4 regions of the Serratia ureilytica genome follow, and region 2 is predicted to be linked to each of the others. Evidence: predicted binding sites of a transcription regulator. Region 2 holds the regulator's gene; each other region holds the start of a gene.
What was found. The regulator PurR, encoded in region 2, represses purine synthesis genes. The targets are predictions, from matches to a motif close to CANGCAAACGTTTGCNTG.

Region 1 (4,684 bases), 1.6 Mb from region 2:
TGAAGGTGCCGCAATGCAGGATCTGGATCAGCAGCAGCCAGCCCAGCTCGGTGCTGTAGGCCATCAGGCTCCAGCGCAACACGCCGCAACAGGCGGAAAGCAGCAGCAGGTTGCGCGCATTCCAGCGGCGGAACAGCACGTTGCTGCTGGCGAAAATAATCACCTCCGCCACTACGCCCAGCGACCACAGATAGCCGATGGTCGAGGCCGAATAGCCCGCCTCCTGCCAGTAAATGGAGCCGAAGCTGTAGTAGCCGGCGTGCGCCCCCTGCAGCAGCGTGACGCACAGCAGGAAGCGCCAGACCGGCCCTTCTTTCAGCAGTGCCCACAGCGAACCCTCGGCCCCGCCGTGCGTACGCGCTTCGCCCTGCGGCATGACGCTCGGCTTCAGCAACATGCCCAGCAGCATCGCCAGCACGCTGAAGATCAGGCTGTAGAGAATGGCGTTATGGCCCCACACCGCCACCAGCTGCCCGGTCAGCGCCGAGCCGATGACGAACGCCAGCGAGCCCCACAGCCTTACCCGGCCGTAGTCCATACGGATCTGCTTTTGCCAGGTGCCGGCCAGCGCGTCGGTCAGCGGCACCAGCGGCGAGAAGAACAGGTTGAACCCCGCTATCACCAGCATCAGCCAGCCCCAACCGTTGCCGAAACAGAAGCCAACCGCGAAAGCCAGTGTCAGCAGCGCCAGCAGGCGCAGGGCGGAGACTAAATGAGAGGGATCTTTAACGCGGGGGGCAATCAGTAAACTGCCGAGGAAGCGGGCCACCAAACCGGCGCCGAGCAATATGCCGATGGTTTCCGGCGCGATGCCTTCGCCTTTCAGCCACACGCCCCAGAACGGTAAGAAGATGCCATAGGAAAAGAAGTAGGTGAAATAGCTGAGCGCGAGCCAACGCGTGGATTGCAGAACCATGATCCCTCCGGAGTGAGGGCAATACTTTGACAGAGCTCACACCGCCCCGCAATCTTCATTCCGCTTCAATGCGTTAGAGTGCCAGACAGCTCACAGTTTACCGCGAACGGCCACAAAAAAACCCGCCGCAGCGGGTTTTATCAGGCAAAAGCGGGATTATGCGTAAACCGGCAGGCGGGCGCAGATATCCAGCACTTTCTTCTTGGTGCGTTCAATGGTGGCTTCATCGTTGATGTTGTCCAGCACATCGCAGATCCAACCGGCCAGTTCGCGCACGTCGGCTTCTTTGAAGCCGCGACGGGTCACGGCCGGGGTGCCGATACGCACGCCGGAGGTGACGAACGGGCTCTTCGGATCGTTCGGCACGCTGTTTTTGTTGACGGTGATGTTGGCACGGCCCAGGGCGGCGTCCGCTTCTTTACCGGTCAGGTTTTTGTCGACCAGATCCAGCAGGAACAGGTGGTTATGGGTGCCGCCGGAGACCACTTTGTAGCCGCGCTGCAGGAACACGTCAACCATCGCCTTGGCGTTGACCGCCACTTGCTGCTGGTAAACCTTGAACTCAGGCTCCATCGCTTCTTTCAGCGCCACCGCCTTGCCGGCAATCACGTGCATCAGCGGGCCGCCCTGGCCGCCAGGGAACACGGCGGAGTTCAGCTTCTTGTACAGCTCTTCGTCGCCGCCCTTCGCCAGGATCAGGCCGCCGCGCGGGCCCGCCAGGGTTTTGTGGGTGGTGGTGGTGACGATGTGCGCGTGCGGTACCGGGTTCGGGTACACGCCGGCGGCGATCAGGCCGGCCACGTGCGCCATGTCGACGAACAGATAAGCGCCGATGCTGTCAGCGATTTCGCGCATTTTGGCCCAGTCAACCACGCCAGAGTAAGCGGAGAAGCCGCCGATGATCATTTTCGGCTTGTGGGTTTGCGCCTGTTTGGCCAGATCGTCATAGTCGATTTGACCTTTGTCGTCGATGCCGTAAGGCACCACGTTATACAGTTTGCCGGACAGGTTAACCGGGGAACCGTGGGTCAGGTGGCCGCCGTGCGCCAGGTTCATGCCCAGAATGGTGTCACCCGGCTGCAGCAGCGCGGTGTAAACGGCGAAGTTAGCCTGGGAGCCGGAGTGCGGCTGCACGTTGGCGTAATCGGCGCCGAACAATTCTTTGGCGCGGTCGATAGCCAGCTGCTCAACGATATCCACGTATTCGCAGCCGCCGTAGTAACGCTTGCCCGGATAGCCTTCAGCGTATTTGTTGGTCAGCTGGGAACCCTGAGCCTGCATCACGCGCGGGCTGGTGTAGTTCTCAGACGCGATCAGCTCGATGTGCTCTTCCTGACGCACCACTTCCTGCTCCATGGCACGCCACAGTTCCGCATCGTAATCGGCAATGTTCATTTCACGCTTTAACATCCGGCATCTCCTGACTTAAATCAGCTAACTAAAAAATCACCAAATAACTACCCGTTTGGGTTCTGGGCCACAGTGTAAACCGTTTCGCCCCACCGAAGATAGGTCTTGACAGAGGTTTTTACGCAAACGATTGGCATAAGGTGGCGCAAGGCTTTGATCCGCTAAATGCCGCCGTTTATCAACGGACATTTCCTCATGCGAACGATGCGCTTTTTTCATGTTCTGTGAGCGCGATCGACGCCCGAAGAACACCGCAACGAAAACAAGGGTATTTACAAGCGGCGTGGAACCCAATAAGATGCATTTAAAATACATCATTACAATTATCGTCAAGATCCCAACCCAAGGAGCGCTTCCATGCTGGATAGCCAAACCATCGCCACCGTGAAATCCACCATTCCCCTGCTGGCTGCGACCGGGCCGAAGCTGACCGCCCACTTTTACGATCGCATGTTCGCGCACAACCCGGAATTGAAAGATATTTTCAACATGAGCAACCAGCGCAACGGCGATCAGCGTCAGGCGCTGTTCGACGCCATCTGCGCCTATGCCGCCAACATCGAGAACCTGGCGGCGCTGCTGCCGGCGGTGGAGCGCATCGCGCAGAAGCACACCAGCTTCAATATCCAGCCGGAGCAGTACAACATCGTCGGCGGTCACCTGCTGGCGACCCTGGACGAAATGTTCAGTCCGGGCCAGGAAGTCCTGGACGCCTGGGGCAAGGCCTACGGCGTGCTGGCCAACGTATTTATCCAGCGTGAAGAGCAGATTTATCAGCAGAGCGAAACCGACAACGGCGGCTGGCGCGATCTGCGCGCGTTCCGCATCCTGAAGAAACAGCCGCAGAGCGACGTGATCTGCAGCTTCGTGCTGGCGCCGGTGGACGGCGGCCGGGTGGCGGACTTCAAACCGGGCCAATACCTGGCGGTCTACATCAAGCACGACAGCCTGGAGCATCAGGAAATTCGCCAGTACTCGCTGACCACCTCGCCGAACGGCGAGTTCTACCGCATCGCGGTGAAGCGCGAAGATCAGGGGAAAGTCTCCAACTACCTGCACCAGCAGGCGCAGGAAGGCGACGTGATCGACATCGCCCCGCCGCACGGCGACTTCTTCCTCGACGTGGCGCCGACCACGCCGGTGGCGCTGATCTCCGCCGGCGTCGGCCAAACCCCGATGCTCGGCATGCTCAACACCCTGCACGACAACCAACATCAGGCGCAGGTCCACTGGCTGCACGCGGCGGAAAACGGCAGCGTGCACGCCTTTGCCGATGAGGTAGCGGATATTGCCGGGCGTATGCCGAATCTGAGCCGCCATGTGTGGTACCGCGAGCCGGGTGCCGATGACGTGGAAGGCCGCGACTACCACAGCCGCGGATTGATGAATTTGAGCACGCTGCAAGGCAGCCTGGCCGATCCGCAGATGCACTATTACTTCTGCGGCCCGGTGGCCTTCATGCAGTTCGTGGGCAAACAGCTGCTGGAGATGGGCGTAGAGGCCGAACGCATCCACTACGAATGCTTCGGCCCACATAAGGTGCTGTAATGCTTGCGGAGCGCGGCCGTCAGACCGCGCTCCCTCTTTATTTCGCCTGCAGTTGGCGCGCGTCCTGCACCTGCTGCACCGTCACCGGCGCCGCCTGGTTGCCCCAGCTTCCCCGCAGGTAGCTCATCAGATCGGCCGCCTGCCGATCGTTCAACGCCCAGCCATAAGCCGGCATGTCAAACGCCATCGCCTGCTGCGTGATCGGCGTATGCGCCCCCTCCAGCACCACCCGCAGCGCGGTCAGCGGATTGTCCGCCGTTACCGTGGCATTGCCCGCCAGCGCCGGAATGGCGAAGTCAGTGCCCTCCCCCTTATTGCCGTGGCAGGTCGAGCAGTACATCGCATAGGTCGCCTTGCCGCCCGGGTTATCCGCCTGCGTGGCTGGCGCAGCGGCTTTGGCGGCAGTTTCCGGTGCCAGGCTGCGCAGGTACACCGCGATGGCGTTCAGATCGCCGTCGCTGAGATACTGCGTGCTATGGGTCACCACCTCGCTCATCGGCCCGGCGACTGCCGCATGGCGGCTGCGGCCGGTTTTCAGCAGCGCCGTCACCTCTCCCGGCGGCAGGCCGCGCAGATTGGAGGCGTACCAGCCGTCCAGCTCGGCGCCGCTCAGGAACACCGGCTCCTTACCGTCCAGGCCCTTCTCCTGCATCGCCCAGCCGCGCGGCGTGTGGCAGCTGCCGCAATGGCCCGCGCCCTGCACCAGATAGGCGCCGCGGTTCCACTCGGCGCTTTGCTGCGGATCTGCCTGATACGGCTGGTCGTCGTGGAACAGCGAGTTCCACACCGCCAGCGGCCAGCGCATCGACA
Region 2 (4,684 bases):
CAGATACAGGGCCACCATGCTGACAGCATAAGCTACCAGCAGCCACGGCAGCAGGGTTTTGCCATTGATGCGCTTGAGCGCGGCGCGGCACCCGTAACCGCCCAGCAGGAAGGCCAGCGTCTGCGGCACATAGCTCAGGCCGATGTCGCTCGGGCCGTAGCCCATATCACCGAGGATAAACGGCGAGCCGGTCAGCCAGGCGAAGAAACCGGCCGAACAGGCGGCGTACATGGCGACATTGCCACTGAATACCGGGGATTTCAATAATTGCCAAAAACTGACGCTGCTTTTTGGCGCGTCGACGGCGGGTTTTGGCCTGGCGTTCTCTTTGAGCAGCAGCGTCGGCAACAGCAACAAGGCGGTGATGGCCAGCAGCACGGCGAAGATCGCGCGCCAGCTGGCGTGGTTCAGCAGCCAGGCGCCCAGCAGCGGCGCCAGCGCCGGCGATAGCGCCACCAGCGGCATGATGGTGGCGAATACGCGGTTGGCCTGGCCTTCACGATAGCGGTCGACCACCAGCGCTTGCCAGATGGCGGCGGCGGAACAGACACCTACGGCCTGAATAAAGCGCAGTATCCAGAGCTGCGCGGCATTTTCCACCCACAGCATGCCCAGGCAGCCGAGCGCGAACAGCGTTAGGCCAATCAACAATACCGGTTTGCGTCCCAGACGGTCGGAGAGCGGCCCCCACAGCAGCTGCGCGAAGGCGAAGCCGGCCAAAAAGATGCTCAGGCTGGCGCTGACCGCGCCGGCGGAAATTTGCAGTTCCTCCCGCATGGCGCCGAAGGCGGGCAGGTACATATCGGTCGCCAGATAACCCAGCATGCTCAGGCCGGCGAGGTAGAACATAAAACCAAAGGAATTTCGCATGGTATTTCTCGTTAATATTTTAGTGTCGCAGGTTTTTAGCGCCGGCCAGTGTATCCGGCTGGATCTCTGCTTGTGAAACGGTAATATTTGCAAAGTGCTGTTAAAAAAATTGAAGGCAAAGCGATGTGGTCTGAATATTCTCTCGAGGTCGTTGATGCGGTGGCGCGCACCGGCAGTTTCAGCGCGGCGGCGCAGGAGCTGCACCGGGTGCCGTCGGCGGTAAGTTATACCGTGCGGCAGCTGGAGCAATGGCTGGCGGTGCCGCTGTTTGAGCGGCGTCACCGAGATGTGGAACTGACGCCGGCCGGCGCGCTGTTTATCAAGGATGCGCGAGCTGTTATCAAAAAAATGCTCGACACCCGCCGCCACTGTCAACAGGTGGCCAACGGCTGGCGCGGTCAGCTGAATATCGCGGTGGACATCATCGTCAAACCGCAGCGCAGCCGCCAGCTGGTGCTGGATTTCTACCGTCATTTCCCCGACGTCGAGTTGATGCTGCAACCCGAGGTGTTTAACGGCGTGTGGGATGCGTTGGTGGACGGCAGGGTGGACATGGCGATCGGCGCCACCCGCGCGGTGCCGGTCGGCGGCGGCTTCGCTTTCCGCGACATGGGGGATATGAACTGGCTGTGCGTAGTCAGCCCACAGCATCCGCTGGCGCAGCTGGCAGGGCCGTTGAATGACGATCGGTTGAGGCCGTACCCTGCGCTTTGTCTGGAAGACACCTCGCGCAATCTGCCCAAGCGCGTCACCTGGACGCTGGATAACCAGCGGCGGCTGGTGGTGCCGGACTGGACCTCGGCGCTCGACTGTTTGTGCGCCGGATTGTGCGTCGGCATGATGCCGGCGCATCTGGCGCTGCCGCGGGTGCAGCGCGGTGAGCTGAAGGCGTTGCAGTTGCAGCAGCCGTTTCCCGCCAGCCCCTGCTGCCTGACCTGGCAACAGGATAAACCGTCACCGGCGATGAGCTGGCTGCTGGCGTATTTGGGCGATGGCGAGACGCTGAATCAGGAGTGGCTGAGTGAGGCGGCACCGGAAGCCGTGCCGGCTTCCGGTAGGGAGGAGGATCAGCGGCGGTAGTCGATGAACGGACCGTCGGCGACCGAACGGCGTTCGACCAGCTTCGGATGCACTTCGATCACCTGCGATTCTTCGCGCTTGCTGATGATGCGATCCAGCAGCATGGTGAAGGCCATTTCGCCCAGACGTTCTTTCGGCTGATGAATGGTGGTCAGCGCCGGGGTGAAGTAGCGGGCGTTGCGCACGTTGTCGTAGCCGATCACGGAAATATCCTGCGGCACCCGCAGCCCCAGTTCGTCGGCGGCGCAGATGGCGCCCATCGCCATGATGTCGCCGCCGCAGAATACCGCGGTCGGTCGCTGTTTCTGCGACAGAATTTGATGCATCGCCTTGTAACCGGACTCCGGCTCGAAGTCACCCTGGACTATCCACTCTTCGCGAATATCGATATGCGCTTCCTGCAGCGCCTTCATAAAGCCCTGATGACGGCCGCCGCCGGTGTTGCGCGACAGCTGGCCCGGGATAGCGCCGATATCGCGGTGGCCGCGCTCGATCAGGTAACGGCCGGCCAGATAGCCGCCTTCGAACGCGTTATCGATGATGGTGTCGGTGAAGTCGCCGCGCGCGGCGCCCCAGTCCATTACCACCATCGGGATGTTGCGGTAGTCTTCCAGCATGCCCAGCAGCTGATCCGGGTATTCGGAACACATGACCAGCAGGCCGTCGACGCGCTTTTGCGCCAGCATCGCCAGGTAGGCGCGCTGTTTGTCCAGATTGTTGTGCGAGTTGCACAGGATCAGGGTATAGCCTTTGCTGTAGCAGCTGTTTTCCACCGCCTCGATCACTTCGGCAAAGTAGGGCGCTTCGCTCGAGGTGGCCAGCAGACCGATAGACTTGGTGTGATTGACTTTCAGGCTGCGCGCCACGGCGCTCGGCGAGTAGTGCAGCTCTTTGATGGCGGCCCACACGGCCGCTTTGGTCTCTTCGGCGACGAAACGAGTCTTATTGATGACGTGCGAAACGGTGGTGGTGGAAACGCCCGCGCGTTTGGCCACATCTTTAATCGTTGCCATGTAAGGAATGACTCCTGAACTCACATGTTTACAGCATGTAAGTGTGATGTTAATCGTTTGCCTACGTAGATCCTTCTCCAGAGAAGCGAAAACTGAGTTTTTAGTGTTGAAGTCGTCAGCGCTAATCAGGAGGGGCATGAATGCCGGTACGCAGTTGTGAACTGCGAATTTTGTCGCATATTGAACAAAAGTGGAAGAGGTAATCGAGATTATAAACCGGGAAATGATAACAAGATTTTATCGGCGAACTGTGGGAAAATGATTTGACGTACTAATTGTGCGCCTTTTATCCTTAGGAAAGCCCATTTTAAAGGAGTTGTCATGGATACCGATCTGAAGATGTCGCTGTTCACCACCGTTTGCGCATTGGCGATGATCATCGCTTTCAGCTTTGTCGCCGCGTTGAACTGATTTCCCGCCAGTTTTAAAAAAGGCGCAGCCAAGCTGCGCCTCATCACTTAGGCAAGCCCTGCGCTTACGCCAGGTTTTCCGCCGCGAAGGTCCAGTTGACCAACGCCCAGAAGTTTTCCAGGTATTTTGGACGCGCATTGCGGTAATCGATGTAATACGCGTGTTCCCACACGTCAACGGTCAGCAGCGGTTTGTCTTCGCCGGTCAGCGGGGTTGCCGCGTTGGAAGTGTTGACGATCGCCAGCGCGCCGTCCGGTTTTTTTACCAGCCAGGTCCAGCCGGCACCGAAGTTTTTCACGGCGGCATCGGTGAACTGCTCTTTGAACGCAGCGAAAGAGCCGAAGGATTTGACGATCGCCGCCGCCAGTTCGCCCTGCGGTTCACCGCCGCCCTGTGGCGACAGGCAGTGCCAGTAGAAGGTGTGGTTCCACACCTGCGCGGCGTTGTTGAACACGCCGCCGTTAGAGGTCTTGATGATCTCTTCGAGCGATTTGCCTTCGAACTCGCTGCCTTTCACCAGGTTGTTCAGGTTAACCACGTAGGTGTTGTGGTGTTTGCCGTAGTGGTATTCCAGAGTCTCGGCGGAGATGTGCGGCTCGAGCGCGTTTTTCTCATACGGTAATGCAGGTAATTCAAACGACATTGCTTCCTCCTTTACAGCGCCATTCAGCTTCTCGCCGGGGCGAACGCCGGATGGGCCGTTTTTTATTGTGGTCATTCAATCTTAACAATTTTCATCATAAAAAACAGGAGGAAAAGCGAGAAATGCGCGTGGGGGAGTGCGATGGGCGATAGCTTGAGCAGGCGGTTGCGGCCGAGGCCGCAACCGCGAAGAGCAGGGAATTAACGGATGGTTTTCGGCGTTACTACGCGGCGAGCGCCGATGTAGTGGTTCTGCCAATAGTCGTTATCGAGCTGGCTGATGCGGATCTCTTCGCCGGTGCGCGGCGACTGGATGAATTTGCCGTTGCCGAGGTAGACGCCGACATGATCCGCCACGCCGCGGTTGTTAATGCGGAAGAACACCAGATCGCCGCTTTCCAGTTCGCTTTTCTTGATCGGCGCCGCGTCGCGCAGGTGATACATTTCGTTGGCGGTGCGCGGCATCTTGATTTTCACCACGTCTTTATAGGCGTAATAGATGAGGCCGCTGCAGTCAAAGCCGGTGCGCGGCGAGCTGCCGCCCCAGCGGTAAGGCTTGCCCATCTGATCCATCAGCTTGGCCATCGCGGTCTGCTTGGCGTGCTGGTAACGCTTTTTGTGCGCTGGGCTGAGTTTCAATGGTTTTTCATCACGCGCCAGCTTGGCGG
Region 3 (4,684 bases), 2.0 Mb from region 2:
ACAGTAGATTACAACCAGGTACTGAAAAAGGGGTTGTATCTTGGTACCGAGGTATATATAGTGGCGCCCGCTTTGACGGCCCGGCCCGGGCGGACAAGGCTGGCGCGAAATTTAGGCAGGAAGGTGGCATGTCTGCACAACCGGTAGATATTCAAATTTTTGGCCGCTCGTTAAGAGTCAATTGCCCGCCAGAACAACAAGATGCGTTGAATATGGCGGCGGACGATCTTAACCAACGGTTGCAAGATCTTAAAGTTCGCACTAGAGTCTCCAATACTGAGCAACTGGTTTTCATCGCGGCATTGAACGTCTGTCACGAACTTGCTCAAGAACGGTTGAAAACCCGTGACTATGCGTCCAATATGGAACAACGCATACGGATGCTGCAGCAAACCATTGAACAAGCGCTGCTTGAACAAGGTCGCATCTCTGAACGTCAGGATGCACAATTCGAATAACTTAAGTTGTTGAAAGCCAAGTTTTCGGCAACGAGTACAAAATTTCTCTGAGATGTTCGCCAGCGGGCCAGTCCCCTGAGCCGATATTTAGTACAAACAGAATGTGTTGCTCCGCGATCGGTGAGCACGCTCGGTGCGCCGAGAAGCCTTAAGATTGCGACGGCACGTTCACCTTGAACCATGGGTTCAAGGGTTACAGCCTGCGACGGCATCTCGGAGATTCCCCTTCTCAGCGGTTTATGTGTGCTGAACGCCACACTGAGCAAGCCTGATACGATGTCTTTTCAACCCCAATTCGCGCAGCAGCGCCAAGCCATTCGCCAACTCATTCGCCAACGCCGACGCGAACTTACGCCGGATCAGCAACGCTTTGCCGCAGACAAGATAACCGAGCGCCTTGCCGCACATGCACGCATTCAGGCGGCGCACAGCATCGCGGTATTTTTGTCGTTTGACGGCGAACTCGATACCGGGCCGCTGATCGAGCAACTGTGGACGCTCGGCAAACGGGTTTACCTGCCGGTGCTGCACCCGTTCAGCCCGGGTCACCTGCTGTTCCTGCGCTATGCGCCGGAAACGCCGCTGGTACGCAATCGCTTCAATATTCTCGAGCCGCGTCTCGATGTGCGCCAGGTGTTGCCGCTGGGTGAACTGGAGGTGGTGCTGACGCCGCTGGTAGCATTCGATCATACCGGACAGCGTCTGGGCATGGGCGGCGGCTTTTACGATCGCACCCTGCAAAACTGGCGCAGCGGCGGCCCCTATCCCATCGGCCTGGCCCATGATTGCCAGCAGGTGGAGCGCCTGCCGACCGAACACTGGGATATCCCGCTGCCGGAAATCCTCACCCCGCTCTGCAGCTGGGCGTGGCACGAACCCAAATAGCAAAAGGCCGGATCGCTCCGGCCTTTTTCGTTGCGGCGAGCCGCCGAATCAGAACAGCAGACGGGCGCGAATGGTGCCGTCGATGGCCTTCATACGCTGCAGCGCGGCGTCGGCGCGCGCGGTTTCCGCTTCGATGTCGATCACCACATAGCCAATTTCCGGCCCGGTTTGCAGATACTGCGCGGCGATGTTAACCCCCTCTTCGGCGAAGATCTGGTTAATCTGCGTCAGCACGCCCGGACGGTTTTCATGGATGTGCAGCAGACGGCTGGCGTTCGGGCCATGCGCCGGCAACGACACTTCCGGGAAGTTGACCGCCGACAGGGTCGAACCGTTATCGGAATATTTCGCCAGCTTGCCGGCCACTTCGTCGCCGATGTTTTCCTGCGCTTCCTGAGTGGAACCGCCGATGTGCGGCGTCAGCAGCACGTTATCGAACTCACACAGCGGCGAGTTGAACGGATCGCTGTTGGTCGCCGGTTCTTCCGGGAAGACGTCGATCGCCGCCCCCGCCAGGTGATTGCTGGCCAGCGCGTCGCACAGCGCGGGGATATCCACCACGGTGCCGCGCGAGGCGTTGATCAGAATAGCGCCCGGTTTCATCAGCGCCAGCTCTTCCGCTCCCATCATGTTCTTGGTCGCCAGCGTTTCCGGCACGTGCAGCGTCACCACGTCGCTCATATTGAGCAGATCGGACAGATGACGCACCTGTTGCGCGTTGCCCAACGGCAGCTTGTTCTCGATATCGTAGAAGAACACCTTCATGCCCAGCCCTTCGGCCAGAATGCCCAACTGGGTGCCGATATGGCCGTAGCCGATGATGCCCAGTTTTTTGCCGCGCGCTTCATAGGAGCCCACGGCCAGTTTGTGCCACACGCCGCGGTGCGCCTTGGCGTTGGCGGCCGGAATGCCGCGCAGCATCAACAGCAGCTCGCCCAGCACCATTTCGGCCACGGATCGGGTATTGGAGAACGGGGCGTTGAAGACCGGAATGCCGCGTTTGGTCGCCGCTTTCAGGTCAACCTGGTTGGTGCCGATGCAGAAGCAGCCCACCGCCACCAGTTTTTCTGCGGCGGCGAACACCTCTTCGGTCAGATGCGTGCGCGATCGGATGCCGACGAAGTGCGCATCGCGGATGGAGGCCTTCAGCGATTCGGTGTCTAACGCACCCTTGTGGTATTCGATGTTGGTATAACCGGCGGCACGCAAATTATCGACCGTGCTCTGATGAACCCCTTCCACCAACAGGAATTTAATCCTGTCTTTCTCCAATGATACTTTTGCCATTTACCCGACCCTATGTTCAGACTTCAGAAGCGGCTGTGACGACACAGCTCCCATCCAACATAACAAAAATAACGCGGGCGGCAATACAAACGATTGCCTGCCCGGCAGGACAAGGCGCAGCGTTGATGGCGGTTTACGGCAGAAAATGCCATAGGGAAAGTTTTCGGCAGAAGCTTTGGGGAGTCAGTTTTCACAATGTGACATAAGTCACCAAATTTGCCGCTTTTTAGAAAAGATGTTTTAACCGAAGAAATATGCGGCCCGGCACTGCCGGGCCACAGGCCGCAGAGGCTTATTTGACCACTTTCACGCCTTCCGGGGTGCCGACCAGCGCCACGTCCGCGCCGCGGTTGGCGAACAGCCCCACGGTCACCACGCCGGCGATGCCGTTGATCTTGTTCTCCAGCGCGATGGCATCAGTGATGCTCAGGTTATGCACATCGAGGATCACGTTGCCGTTGTCGGTCACTACGTTCTGGCGATACTCCGGCAGGCCGCCCAGTTTCACCAGCTCGCGCGCCACATAGGAGCGGGCCATCGGGATCACTTCCACCGGCAGCGGGAATTTGCCCAGCACGTCCACCTGCTTGCTGGCGTCAACGATGCAGATGAATTTCTTGGCGATGGCGGCGATGATCTTCTCGCGCGTCAGCGCCGCGCCGCCGCCTTTGATCATCTGCATGTGGCCGTTGATTTCGTCCGCGCCGTCCACGTAGATATCGAGCGAGTCCACTTCGTTGCTGTCGAACACATGGATGCCGAGGCTTTTCAGCTTGGCGGTGGAGGCGTCTGAGCTGGACACCGCGCCTTCAATCTGGTGCTTGATGGAGCCCAGCGCGTCAATAAAGTGGGCGGCGGTAGAGCCGGTGCCCACCCCGACGATGGTGCCCGGCGTCACGTATTCCAGCGCCGCCCAGCCCACCGCTTTTTTCAGTTCATCCTGCGTCATAATATGTCCCTTGCCTCTGTACGAAAACGTGTGCGTATTATAGGGTAAAACGCTGTTTTTCACGCCGGCAGGATCACACTTATTTACCGCAGCCCGCATTTTTACCCGCTTGGCGGCGAGCTGGGGGCGTGATTTTTCCACCTGCGCCGCACGCAAAATGTGGCATAGTGCCGGTATCATTCTAATTTAAGGGATATCTTTCCGATGAAACGCCCAGACTATCGTACGCTGCAAGCGCTGGACGCGGTGATCCGTGAGCGCGGCTTCGAGCGCGCCGCGCAAAAACTCTGCATCACGCAATCGGCGGTATCCCAACGCATCAAACAGCTGGAAAACCTGTTCGGCCAACCGCTGCTGGTCCGCACCGTGCCGCCGCGCCCGACCGAACAGGGGCAAAAGCTGCTGGCGCTGCTGCATCAGGTGGAGCTGCTGGAAGAAGAGTGGCTGGGCAACGACACCGGCGTCGATACGCCGCTGCTGCTGTCGCTGGCGGTCAACGCCGACAGTCTGGCGACCTGGCTGCTGCCGGCGCTGAAGCCGGTGCTGGCGGACTCCCCCATTCGTCTGAATCTGCAGGTGGAAGATGAAACCCGCACCCAGGAGCGGCTGCGCCGTGGTGAGGTGGTGGGCGCGGTGAGTATTCAGCCGCAGCCGCTGCCGAGCTGCCTGGTGGATCGGCTGGGGGCGCTGGACTACCTGTTCGTGGCCTCCAGCGGCTTCGCCGAGCGCTATTTCCCGAACGGCGTCACCCGCTCCGCGCTGTTGAAAGCGCCGGCGGTGGCCTTCGATCATCTCGACGACATGCACCAGGCATTTCTGCAGCAGAACTTCGATCTGTCGCCGGGCAGCGTGCCCTGCCACATCGTGAACTCATCGGAAGCCTTCGTGCAGCTGGCCCGTCAGGGCACCACCTGCTGTATGATCCCGCATCTGCAGATCGAAAAAGAGCTGGCATCCGGCGAACTGATCGATCTGACGCCGGGGCTGTACCAGCGCCGCATGCTGTACTGGCACCGCTTCGCGCCGGAGAGCCGCATGATGCGTAAAGTGACCGACGCGTTGCTGGAGCACGGTCACCAGGTGCTGCGCCAGGATTAAAACGAAA
Region 4 (4,684 bases), 1.3 Mb from region 2:
TTTGTGGCTAAGTGACGGCTGATGCCCGTTCCCTGCCGGCCGCGGCCTATGACGTTGCGGTTTGCAGGTGGGCGGCAGTGACGAAGCGCATCGCCTTTACCGCGGTGAGGGTGGTGCCCTGATGGATTAATGAACCCAAGTTCAGTGATGGGACTCATGCAAAACCACCAAATTCCCCAAGCCACGTCGCCATTGAGCTCGTGGCTTTACTATCTGGAACGTCTGCACAGCCAGGCGATCGAACTCGGCCTCGAGCGCGTACAGCGCGTCGCGGCGCATCTGGACTTACTGACCCCCGCTCCCACGGTGTTCACCGTTGCCGGCACTAACGGCAAAGGCACGACCTGTCGCACCCTTGAAGCTATTCTGCTGGCCGCCGGCCTGCGCGTCGGCGTTTACAGCTCACCGCATCTGGTGCGCTACACCGAACGTGTGCGCATTCAGGGGGAAGAGCTGAGCGAAGCGGAGCACAGCCGCTCGTTTGCCGCCATTGAAGCCGGCCGCGGCGAAACGTCGCTGACCTATTTCGAATTCGGCACCCTGTCGGCGCTGCAGCTGTTCAAACAGGCGCGGCTGGACGTGGTGATCCTGGAAGTCGGCCTGGGCGGACGTCTCGACGCCACCAACATCGTCGATCCGAGCGTGGCGGTGATCACCAGCATCGCGCTCGATCACACCGACTGGCTGGGCAACGATCGCGAAAGCATCGGCCGTGAAAAGGCCGGCATTTTCCGCAGCGGCAAGCCGGCGGTAGTGGGCGAACCCGACATGCCGGACAGCATTCGCCAGGTCGCCGAAACGCTGGGCGCGCCGCTGTATCGCCGCGGTGAAGCCTGGAGTTTCAGCGAGCAGGGCGATCGCTGGCAGTGGCAGGGCGGCGACACGCTGCTGACCGATCTGCCGACGCCGAACGTGCCGCTGGCCAACGCCGCTACCGCGCTGGCGGCGCTGAACTGTTCCCCGCTGGAAATCGACGAGCGCGCGATCTTCACCGGGCTGCAGCAGGCGACGCTGCCGGGGCGTTTCCAGATCGTGCGGCGGGAGCCGATGCTGATCCTCGATGTGGCGCACAACCCGCACGCCGCCGGCTATCTCGCCGGGCGTCTGGCCAAGCTGCCGCGCGACGGCGGCAAGGTGCGCGCGGTGGTGGGCATGCTGTCGGACAAGGACATCGCCGGTACGCTGGCCTGCCTGAGCGAGCAGGTGGATGAATGGTACTGCGCACCGCTCGACGGCCCGCGCGGCGCCAGCGTCGAACTGCTGGCGCAACATCTGGCGGAACCGCGACGCTTTAATGATGTCGAAACTGCCTGGCGGCAGGCTATGCAGGATGCTGATAAACAGGATATTGTGATCGTCTGTGGATCGTTCCACACCGTTGCGCAGGTGATGGCGGCGTCAGACGAGATGCGGGGAGTGTGAGTGGCGAGTAAATTTCAGAACCGACTGGTCGGAACCGTGATTCTGGTGGCGCTGGGGGTGATCATCCTACCAGGGTTGCTGGACGGCAAAAAGAAGCATTACGAGGATGAATTCGCGGCCATTCCTTTGGTGCCGAAGGCGGGCGACGTCGAAGAGAACGACGTGTTGCCGCCGGTGACGCAGCCGTTGCCGGCGCAGCCGCCGGAAGGGGCGGGGGCGCTGGTCGAGCAGCAGGCGGCTAACGAAGCGGCGGCGCAACAGGCGGTGCGACAGAATGCTCAGCAACCGACGCAGGTGGCGCCGCCGCCGGTCGAGACGCGTCCTCAGCCGGTGCAGCAGCAGCCTAAGCCGAAACCGGTGGAAACCAAACCGGTAGAGGTGAAACCGAAACCGGCGCCGCAGCCGAAGCCGGTGGAAGTGAAACCGACGCCTAAGCCGGAACCGAAACCTGAACCGACGCCGAAGCCTGAGCCGGCACCGCAGCCGAAACCGGCGGAAGAAAAAGCGCCGGCCGGGCAAGCCTATGTCGTGCAGCTCGGGGCGTTGAAGAATGCCGCCAAGGCGAACGAGATTGTCGCTTCGCTGCGTCTTTCGGGCTATCGCGCCTTCACTGTGCCGTCAACGCCGGTGCAAGGGCAGATCACCCGCATCTACGTCGGCCCGGATGCTTCCAAGCAGAAGCTGCAGGCGGCATTGCCGTCGCTGAACTCGATCAGCGGGCTGAGCGGGCAGGTGAAGCCGTACGGTCGTTAAACCCCGCAGGGGCGCAGCAGGATGCGCCCCTGAATTAAGGAGTGGTGGAGAGATCTCGAGAGAAACCGCGCCTTTTACAGGCGAAATCACCTATGTAGGCGCGGCGATTGGGAATTTTTTAATCGCCGCTTTTTATTTGTAACGTGGTAGGAAATCCCCTACGCAAACGTTTTCTTTTTCTGTTAGAATTCGCCGCGAATTGGATGCAGGGGCGATTCATCATTGGAATAGTTCATGGTCTGGATTGATTACGTCATTATAGCGGTGATTGGATTTTCGGCTCTGGTGAGCCTGATCCGAGGGTTTGTTCGCGAAGCATTGTCACTTGTGACATGGGGATGTGCGTTTTTTGTTGCCAGCCATTTCTACTCTTACCTTGCGGTCTATTTCACTCGTTTTGAAGATGAACTGGTGCGAAACGGCATCGCGATCGCGATTTTGTTCATCGCGACCCTGATCGTAGGGGCTATTGTTAACTATGTGATTAGCTCACTGGTAGAGAAAACCGGGCTGTCGGGCACCGACAGGGTGCTGGGCATCTGCTTCGGCGCATTGCGCGGCGTGTTGATCGTTGCGGCGATCCTGTTCTTTCTGGATACCTTTACCGGCTTTTCACAAAGTGCCGACTGGAAACAGTCGCAGCTGATTCCCCAGTTCAGTTACGTCATCAGGTGGTTCTTTGACTACCTGCAGAGCACGTCGAGTTTCTTGCCGACCCAATTGCCGGGGCGGTAGCGCTGATGAGGAAAAGACAACATGTGCGGTATTGTCGGTATCGCCGGTTTTATGCCGGTAAACCAGTCGATTTATGATGCGCTGACGGTGCTTCAGCACCGTGGCCAGGATGCCGCAGGCATCGTCACCATTGACGCCCACAACGGGTTCCGTTTGCGTAAAGCCAACGGCCTGGTGAAGGATGTATTTGAGGCGCGCCATATGCAACGCTTGCAGGGCAACATGGGCATTGGCCATGTGCGTTACCCGACGGCCGGCAGCTCGAGCGCCTCTGAGGCCCAGCCTTTCTACGTCAACTCGCCGTTCGGCATTACGCTGGCCCACAACGGCAACCTGACCAACGCCCATGAGCTGCGCCAAAAGCTGTTCGAAAGCGGCCGCCGCCATGTCAACACCACCTCCGACTCGGAAATCCTGCTGAACGTGCTGGCCAGCGAGCTGGATCGCTTCCCGCATTATCCGCTGGAGGCCGACAACATCTTTACCGCGGTCGCCGCCATGCATCAGCAACTGCGCGGCGCTTACGCCTGCGTGGCGATGATTATCGGCCACGGTCTGCTGGCGTTCCGCGACCCGTACGGCATTCGTCCGCTGGTGATCGGCAAACGCACGCTGGAAGATGGCCGCAGCGAGTATATGGTGGCTTCCGAGAGCGTGGCGCTGGATACCCTGGGCTTTGAATTCCTGCGCGACGTGGCGCCGGGCGAAGCGGTGTACATCACTACCAAGGGCCAGTTGTTCACCCGCCAGTGCGCAGAGAATCCGAAAACCAATCCGTGCCTGTTCGAATACGTCTATTTCGCGCGCCCGGACTCCTTTATGGACAAGATCTCGGTCTACAGCGCCCGCGTGCGCATGGGCCAGAAGCTGGGCGAGAAGATTGCCCGCGAATGGGAAGATCTGGACATCGACGTGGTGATCCCGATTCCGGAAACCTCCTGCGACATCGCGCTGGAGATCGCGCGCATTCTCGACAAACCCTACCGCCAGGGCTTTGTGAAGAACCGCTACGTCGGCCGCACCTTCATCATGCCGGGCCAGCAGGCGCGTCGTCAGTCGGTGCGCCGCAAGCTGAACGCCAACCGCGCCGAGTTCCGCGACAAGAACGTGCTGCTGGTGGATGATTCCATCGTGCGCGGCACGACCTCAGAGCAGATCGTCGAGATGGCGCGCGAAGCGGGCGCCAAGCGCGTGTACCTGGCTTCCGCCGCGCCGGAAGTGCGTTTCCCTAACGTCTACGGCATCGACATGCCGAGCGCCAACGAACTGATCGCCCACGGGCGCGAAGTGGATGAAATCCGCCAAATCATCGGCGCCGATGGGCTGATCTTCCAGGACCTCGACGATCTGATCGAAGCGGTGCGTGAAGAAAACCCGGACATCACCCAGTTCGAATGCTCGGTATTCAACGGCATCTACGTGACCAAAGATGTCGATCAAAGCTATCTGGAATACCTGGAGTCGCTGCGCAACGACGACGCCAAGGCGCTGCGGGGACAAACCGAAGCGGAAAATCTGGAACTGCATAACGAAGGCTAACCGCCTGCGTTGATCCATCAGGGGGCATCGCCGCATCTGCGGCGGTGCGCCTTGCTCCTGTGAACTTGCTTATCCCTCGCCATTGCGGCAAAGTCTGCCTGATCTTATTTTTTACTTTTTACGGCAGAGGCCATTCTTCATGAAACGACTCATCATCGGCATTTCCGGCGCCAGCGGCGCGATCTACGGCGTGCGCCTGTTGCAGGTCTTGCGCGACGTCGCAGAGGTGGAAACC

Region 1: glyA (serine hydroxymethyltransferase) is a predicted target of PurR. The motif match lies at 2,446-2,463, and genes of this name have one in related genera.
Region 3: serA (phosphoglycerate dehydrogenase) is a predicted target of PurR. The motif match lies at 2,713-2,730, and genes of this name have one in related genera.
Region 4: cvpA (colicin V production protein) is a predicted target of PurR. The motif match lies at 2,335-2,352, and genes of this name have one in related genera.

Annotation. Positions count from the first base shown of each region.
Region 1 covers NZ_CP071320.1:1,124,927-1,129,610, reverse strand. Annotated here, with positions in the region: gene J0X03_RS05215 (3-phenylpropionate MFS transporter) at 1-916, opposite strand, end outside; gene glyA (serine hydroxymethyltransferase) at 1,073-2,326, opposite strand; gene hmpA (NO-inducible flavohemoprotein) at 2,684-3,874, shown strand; gene J0X03_RS05195 (c-type cytochrome) at 3,912-4,684, opposite strand, start outside.
Region 2 covers NZ_CP071320.1:2,769,694-2,774,377, reverse strand. Annotated here, with positions in the region: gene punC (purine nucleoside transporter PunC) at 1-870, opposite strand, end outside; gene punR (DNA-binding transcriptional activator PunR) at 994-1,950, shown strand; gene purR (HTH-type transcriptional repressor PurR) at 1,938-2,963, opposite strand; gene cydH (cytochrome bd-I oxidase subunit CydH) at 3,285-3,374, shown strand; gene sodB (superoxide dismutase [Fe]) at 3,439-4,017, opposite strand; gene J0X03_RS12865 (C40 family peptidase) at 4,218-4,684, opposite strand, start outside.
Region 3 covers NZ_CP071320.1:811,019-815,702, reverse strand. Annotated here, with positions in the region: gene zapA (cell division protein ZapA) at 129-458, shown strand; RNA gene ssrS (6S RNA) at 500-682, shown strand; gene J0X03_RS03730 (5-formyltetrahydrofolate cyclo-ligase) at 735-1,343, shown strand; gene serA (phosphoglycerate dehydrogenase) at 1,392-2,630, opposite strand; gene rpiA (ribose-5-phosphate isomerase RpiA) at 2,923-3,579, opposite strand; gene J0X03_RS03715 (LysR family transcriptional regulator ArgP) at 3,784-4,677, shown strand.
Region 4 covers NZ_CP071320.1:1,461,466-1,466,149, forward strand. Annotated here, with positions in the region: gene folC (bifunctional tetrahydrofolate synthase/dihydrofolate synthase) at 157-1,422, shown strand; gene dedD (cell division protein DedD) at 1,423-2,175, shown strand; gene cvpA (colicin V production protein) at 2,410-2,910, shown strand; gene purF (amidophosphoribosyltransferase) at 2,932-4,449, shown strand; gene J0X03_RS06830 (UbiX family flavin prenyltransferase) at 4,589-4,684, shown strand, end outside.